Regions from separate parts of the Candidatus Amarolinea aalborgensis genome, predicted to be linked through region 2. Evidence: a T-box and tRNA genes for the amino acid it is inferred to sense, from the RefSeq annotation. Region 2 holds a T-box; the other holds one or more tRNA genes.
What was found. A T-box is a leader RNA that pairs with one kind of tRNA and senses whether it is charged. The one in region 2 lies ahead of thrS (threonine--tRNA ligase), so its partner is inferred to be a tRNA-Thr.
Positions count from the first base shown of each region.

Region 1: it encodes a tRNA-Thr, which carries the amino acid that the T-box ahead of thrS (threonine--tRNA ligase) is inferred to sense. The anticodon was not compared.

Region 1 covers NZ_UETR01000013.1:8,105-11,515, forward strand. Annotated here, with positions in the region: gene ACPQ6D_RS15695 (helicase C-terminal domain-containing protein) at 1-1,727, shown strand, start outside; tRNA gene ACPQ6D_RS15700 (tRNA-Thr) at 1,889-1,961, shown strand; gene ACPQ6D_RS15705 (lipopolysaccharide biosynthesis protein) at 2,033-3,411, shown strand, end outside.
Region 2 covers NZ_UETR01000044.1:16,354-19,764, forward strand. Annotated here, with positions in the region: gene ACPQ6D_RS21780 (DNA polymerase III subunit) at 1-11, opposite strand, end outside; gene ACPQ6D_RS21785 (serine hydroxymethyltransferase) at 261-1,553, shown strand; tRNA gene ACPQ6D_RS21790 (tRNA-Val) at 1,637-1,713, shown strand; T-box leader at 1,821-2,060, shown strand; gene thrS (threonine--tRNA ligase) at 2,111-3,411, shown strand, end outside.

The DNA.
Region 1 (3,411 bases), on a different contig from region 2:
AACTGCTCGTCTGGCTGCAGTACACGCAGACGGGTGATCGTGACGAAGTGATGTTTACCAGCCCCGGAGACCAGGCCGCCTGGTCGCGCGTCTGCGCCGAACGTGATTCATGCAGCGCGGCTCAATGTCAGGCGCTGCCTGGCGGCCCCTGCTTCTTCCAGCAGGCGCGCAACCAGGCCGAAAGCGCGCATCTGATCGTGGTCAACCATGCGCTGCTCCTGGCCGACATGGCGGTCGAAAATCGCCTGCTGCCTGCTTATTCCCACCTGATCATAGACGAGGCGCACCACCTTGAGGCTGCCATCACCCAGCAGATGGGTTTCCAGGTGACAGCCGTGTCGTTTCTCACCCTGTTGAATGAACTGTATCCGGCCGGCGGCGGACGTGGGGGCGGTTTGCTCATCGCTGTGCGCGACCAGGTCAGTGGCGTAGCCTTCGGCAATCTCAGCCAGCTGTGGCTGTGGCTGCAGCGCGGCCAGGAGGCAGTCGCCATCTGCCGTCAACGCCTGCCCGATTTCCTACGCACACTGCTGGCTTTTGTGGCGGAACAGTCGCAGGGTAACACCGCCTACGACCAGCGCGTTCGCTTGACTTCGAGCGCCCGCGCGCAACCGCTGTGGGATCGCGTCGAGATTCAATGGGATGACCTGGCGCTCCCCTGGCGCCAACTGCGCGAGCAGATCGAACATCTACGACAGGCGCTGGTCATCCTGGCGCAAGAAAGCCCGGCCGACTTCGACACGCTGGCGGCTGAACTTACCAGCGCCGCCCATCATCTGCGCGAGATAGACGAACAGGTCTCCGCGTTGATTGCACAGCCAGATCAAAATGGCATCTACTGGTTGGAACTGGCCGCCGAAAGCGAGCGCGCCGATGCAGATCCGCTTTTTCGCCTCTCCTTACGCGCGGCGCCGCTGCAGGTGGGCGGGCTGGTCGAGCAGTACTTGTTGCGCGACAAGGCATCGGTCATCATGACCTCAGCCACGCTGCGCACGGCCGGTTCCTTTGACTACCTGGTGGAACGCCTGCACGCCTGGGATGTGCACACCCTGGCTGTCGGCTCACCGTTCGACTACCAGGCGTCCACCCTTCTCTGTCTCCCCACCGACATCCCCGATCCCAATGCGCCTGGCTACCAGGCCGCCGTCGAGCGGGCGATTGTCGAGATTGGCCGCGCCACCAAAGGGCGTATGCTCGTGTTGTTCACCGCCTATAGCCAGCTCAAGCGCACGCGTGATGCCGTAGCGCCTCTGCTGGCGTTGAGCGACATCGTGGTGTTCGAACAGGGCGGCGGTACGTCACGGCGGCAGTTGATGGAGAATTTCAAAAACACCGAACGCGCCGTGCTTCTGGGCACGCGCAGCTTCTGGGAGGGCGTGGACATCATGGGGGAAGCCTTGAGCTGCCTGGTCATCACGCGCTTGCCATTTGCCGTTCCCAACGATCCCATCTTCGCCGCGCGCAGCGAGGCCATCGAAGAGCCGTTTCTCAACTACGCGGTGCCCGATGCTATTCTGCGCTTCAGCCAGGGCTTTGGTCGCCTGATCCGCAGCCAAAGCGACCGCGGCGTTTGCGTCATTCTCGATCGCCGCGTGTTGAGCAAGCAGTATGGGCAGCAGTTTCTCGAATCCCTGCCCACCTGCACCGTAGCCAAAGGCCCCCTTTCGATCCTGCCAGAACAGGCGGCGCGCTGGTTGGAGCCGCCGGCGGGCCGCTCTGCGCGCTGACCAGACGTCTCGCCGGCCCGCATTCGCAGCGCACCCGCAAGTCATTTGGCAAGCGTGCTGACCTTTGGTATAATCGGTTTGTCCGTTGAGACGTTTATCCGCCGCACGATGCCTGGCCTGATCAGGGTCTGCCGGTGTGTGCGGATCAACAGCAGGCCGATGCCATCCTAGCTCAATCGGCAGAGCAAGCGCTTCGTAAGCGCTAGGTTGTCGGTTCGATTCCGACGGATGGCTCTCGAAACGGAGCAGGGTCCACACGGCCCTGCTCTTTTTTGTGCGCAGTTCTGAGTTTGAGGATTTTCTGCATGTCATTTGATCGCAAAATCGCATCGGGCATTTTTTGGGTGTTCATCTCGACGATGGCCTCCCGCGTCCTTTCTTTTTTGTCCAAAATCATCCTGCTCAAGCTGCTCATCCCGGCGGACTTCGGCATTGCCCAGACCGCGTTCCTGGCCCTGGAATCGCTGCAGCTCCTGCGCGAGTTTGGCTTCAGCTCCGCGCTGATCTACCGCAAGCAGGACATTGCCGAAGCCTCTGACGTCACGTTCTGGATCACCAACCTGACCTCGGTCATCTACGCGGCCATTGCCTACTTCGGCGCGCCCTTCATCGCCGTCTTCTTCAAAGACCCGCGCATCACGCCGGTGGTGCAGGTGCTGGCATTTACGTTGCTCATTCGTTCTCCCGGCACCGTCCATTTTGTGCTTCTGGCCAAAGAGCTTGATTTCAAGCGCAAAGTCATACCCGATGTCATTCCTACCGTGGGTTACGGCGCGCTGGCGATTATTCTGGGCGCGCTGGGCTACGGCGTATGGGCGTTGGTGTGGGGCAAAATCCTGGAAGCAGTCTTGGGCGTCATCCTGGTCTGGCTGGTCGTACCCTATCGCCCGGCGTTTCGCTTCAACACGCGCATTGCCCGCGAGATGTTCAACTACGGCATGCACCTGGTGGTCAGCCAGATTCTCATCTTTGCCATTACCAACGTGGATGATGCCTTTGTCGGCCGCGTGGCCGGCATGGCCGCGCTCGGCGTCTACGGCACCGCCTATCTGCTCTCGAACCTCCCCGCCACCCAGATCACCGCGCTGGTCAACCAGGTCATGTTCCCGGCCTTCGCGCGCATGCAGGACGATTTGCCCTACTTCCGGTTGACCTTTTTCCGCACCGTGCGCTACGTTTCGCTGCTGTCGGTGCCGGTCGCGATCTTGACCATGTTCTTTGCCGCGGATTTCATTCATGTGCTTGACCCGGTCAAGTGGGGCGATGCCGTGCTCCCAATCCAGCTGCTGGCGGTCTACGGCCTCTGCCGCTCGGTGGCCGCCAACATGGGCAATGTCTTCAAGGGGGGCGGCAAGCCGCAGTGGCTGACCTACATCGCCATCTGGCGCCTGGCGACCATGCTTATTTTCCTTTACCCCGCAGTTTACTATGGGGGCGCGGTCGGGGTCAGCGCGTTGTCGGCCATCGTGGCCGTGGTAGATTGGTTCATCTCAGCCTGGCTGTGCAACAAGGTGATTGGCGCCTCCCTGCGTATGTATGGCCGCTTGCTGCTGCCCATGCTGGCTTTTGCCATCGTCAGCGCGGCTGTCGCGTTTGGCCTGCGCACGCTCATCTTCGGCGAAGCGACGATCATTTCGCTGCTTTTCAGCGGCGCCGTCGGGGTAGGTCTCTACGCCGGTTTGAT
Region 2 (3,411 bases):
ACATTGTGCATGGCAGCTTGGTCAGGTTGGTTAGGAAGATTACATTCGATTGCTGCGCAAAGATACCACAGACACCCCCAGATGTCAAGCATTTTACTACCCGCGTCCGATCGTCCAAACCTGGCAACGCAGCCGCAGGTGCGCCGCGGACACTGATAGGGCTTGCGCATGGCCTTTGACAAAAAAATAAGGCAGTGGTATGCTGACCACATGGCACGATGTGTCATTTTGTGTTTCATCTTGCAGGAGGTTTGCCTCGTATGTCTGATTTTTCTGCGCTCCCATCCTTTGCGCCCTGGGTTGAGCTTCCAGACCCGCGCCAGGCCCTGGCCGCGACCGATCCTGTCATTTATGCCGCGATTGAAAAGGAACGCGCGCGGCAAACGACCGGCATTGAACTGATTGCTTCTGAAAACTACGTCAGTCCGGCTGTGCTTGCGGCCATGGGCTCGGTTTTGACCAATAAATACGCCGAGGGTTATCCCGGTCGTCGTTATTACGGCGGTTGTGAATTTGTGGATGTGGTGGAACAACTCGCTATTGATCGCGCGCAGCAGCTCTTTGGCGCCGAACATGCCAATGTACAGCCTCACTCTGGCGCGCAGGCCAATGCCGCCGTGTACATGGCGTTCCTTGAGCCGGGCGACACGGTTCTGGGATTGAAACTGGATCATGGCGGACACCTGACCCATGGATTCCATCTCAATCAGTCGGGCAAGCTGTACAATTTCAAGCACTACGGGGTCAACCAAGAGACGGAGCGCCTGGACTATGACGAGCTGGAGGCGCTGGCGCAAGAGCACCACCCCAAACTCATCGTTGTCGGCGCCAGCGCCTACCCGCGCCATTTTGATTTCCCGCGGCTGCGCGCCATCGCCGATAGTGTGGGCGCCCACGTCATGATGGACATGGCGCACGTCGCCGGGCTGATTGCCGCCGATCTACATCCCGATCCGGTGCCCTACTGCGACGTTGTGACCAGCACTACCCACAAGACGCTGCGCGGCCCGCGCGCCGGCCTGATTTTGTGCAAAGAAGAATGGGCCAAAGCCATTGACAAAGCGGTGTTTCCGGGGATCCAAGGCGGGCCGTTGATGCACATCATCGCAGCCAAAGCGGTGGCCTTCCACGAAGCCGCCCAGCCCGATTTCGTGGCCTATCAGCAGCGCGTCCTGGACAATGCCCAGGCGCTGGCGGCAGAACTGGCGCGCCAGGGCCTGCGCCTGGTCAGCGGCGGCACCGACAATCACCTGATGCTGGTGGATCTGACGCCGGCTGGCGTCACCGGCAAAGCGGCCGAAAAGGCGCTGGATGCGGCGGGAATTCACACCAACAAGAACATGATTCCCTTTGATCCCAAGCCGCCCCTAACAGCCAGCGGCATTCGCCTGGGCACGCCGGCCGCCACGACACGCGGCTTCAGTCCAGAGGACATGCGCCAGGTCGGGCGTTGGATTGGTGAAATCGTTCACCACGTCGAAGACCAGGCCGTCATCGCACGCGTACACCGCGACGTGATCGAGTTCGCCAGCCGCTTTCCTGTGCCCGCGTAAGAGATAGACTTCCGAACTCTGCCAAACTTCAGAAGTCTGCGGATTTGCCAAGTCGCGGCAGTTGGTTATAATAGAGGAAGTTAGGGCGGTTAGCTCAGTTGGCTAGAGCGCGTCGTTGACATCGACGAGGTCAGAGGTTCGAGCCCTCTATCGCCCACCAAACGCCATGGCGTTGTCGCCACGGCGTTTTTGTTTTGTAGGCTGTTTGTTCGCCGCGGTGAATTGACGCGGCGCACGGGGTGTGCTAGAATCGCTGCACGTGAAAAACAGAAAGCGATGACCAGGACGAGTAGGCGCGTGTTGTCACGCCAGAGAATAGGGGCCATAGGCTGCAAGCCCCTGTCGTGAACGACGCGTTGAAAACCACCTGGGAGCGAATGTCTGAACCTGGCCTTGCCAGCAGTAAGAGATTCCGGTTGGCGCCGTTAGCGGCCAAAGAGTGGAAATGCCTGCGCGGATGGCGCGGCATCTCAACCTGGGTGGAACCGCGAGCCTCTCGTCCCAACGACGAGAGGCTTTTTGTTATCGAAAAATCAGGATCGTAAGGAGGAGAAATCATGGCGAAGTCAAGTCAACTCGAAAAGGATGATCTATACAAGGTGCGTCATTCGGCTGCGCACGTCATGGCGCAGGCGGTGATGGAGATGTTCCCCGGACAGGCGCGCATTGCCATCGGCCCGCCTATCGAAGACGGCTTCTACTATGACTTCGAGCTGCCGCGTGGCTTGACGCCCGAAGACCTGGAGGTGATCGAAAAGCGCATGCGCCAGATCATCGGCGGGCGTCACCCCTTCCTGCGGCGCGAGGTCAGCGCAGACGAGGCGCGCGCGCTCTTCAACGAACAGCCCTACAAGCTAGAGTTGATCGCGGGCCTGGCGCAAGGCGGCGTAGATGAGTACGGCAACGAGACGGACGAAGCGCCGGTGATTAGCACCTACAAGCACGACGTGTTCGAAGACCTGTGTCGCGGGCCGCATGTCGAGCATACGGGGCAAATTCCGGCCGATGCGTTCAAGCTGATGAGCGTGGCCGGCGCGTACTGGCGCGGGGATGAAAACAACGCCATGCTGCAGCGCATCTACGGCACGGCCTGGCGCAACAAGAACGAGTTGAACCAGTATCTGCAGATGCTCGAAGAGGCCAAGAAGCGCGATCACCGCAAGTTGGGCAAGGAGTTGGAAATCTTCACCTTCGATGACGAGGTGGGACCGGGGCTGCCCCTGTGGCTGCCGCGCGGCGGCGTGTTGATCGAAGAACTGGAGCGGCTGGCGAAAGAGATGGAGATGAAGGCCGGCTATGAGCGCGTGCGCACGCCGCACCTGACGAAGGAGTCGCTTTTCCTGCGCAGCGGGCACCTGCCGTACTACGCGGAGAGCATGTATCCACCGATGGAGTTGGAAGGCGTCCGCTACTACGTCAAGCCGATGAACTGCCCCATGCACCACAAAATCTTTGCCGCCAAACCGCGCAGCTATCGCGACCTGCCCCTGCGCCTGGCTGAGTACGGCACCTGCTATCGTTACGAAAAAAGCGGCGAGCTGTTTGGGCTGATGCGCGTGCGCTCGATGCAGATGAACGACGCGCACATCTACGTGCCAGAGGCGCAGTTCGAGCAGGAATTCATGGGCGTCATCGCGATGTACCGGCAGTACTTCGATCTGTTTGGGATTGAAAAGTATGTCATGCGCCTGAGCACGCACCATGCCAAGGGGTTGGGCAAGAAGTACATTGACAACGAGCGCCTGTGGCTCAAGACGGAGGAGATGGTGCGCAACGCCATGCGCAACGGCGGCGTACCCTTTGTGGAAGTGCCGGACGAAGCCGCGTTTTATGGCCCCAAGATTGACGTGCAGATTTG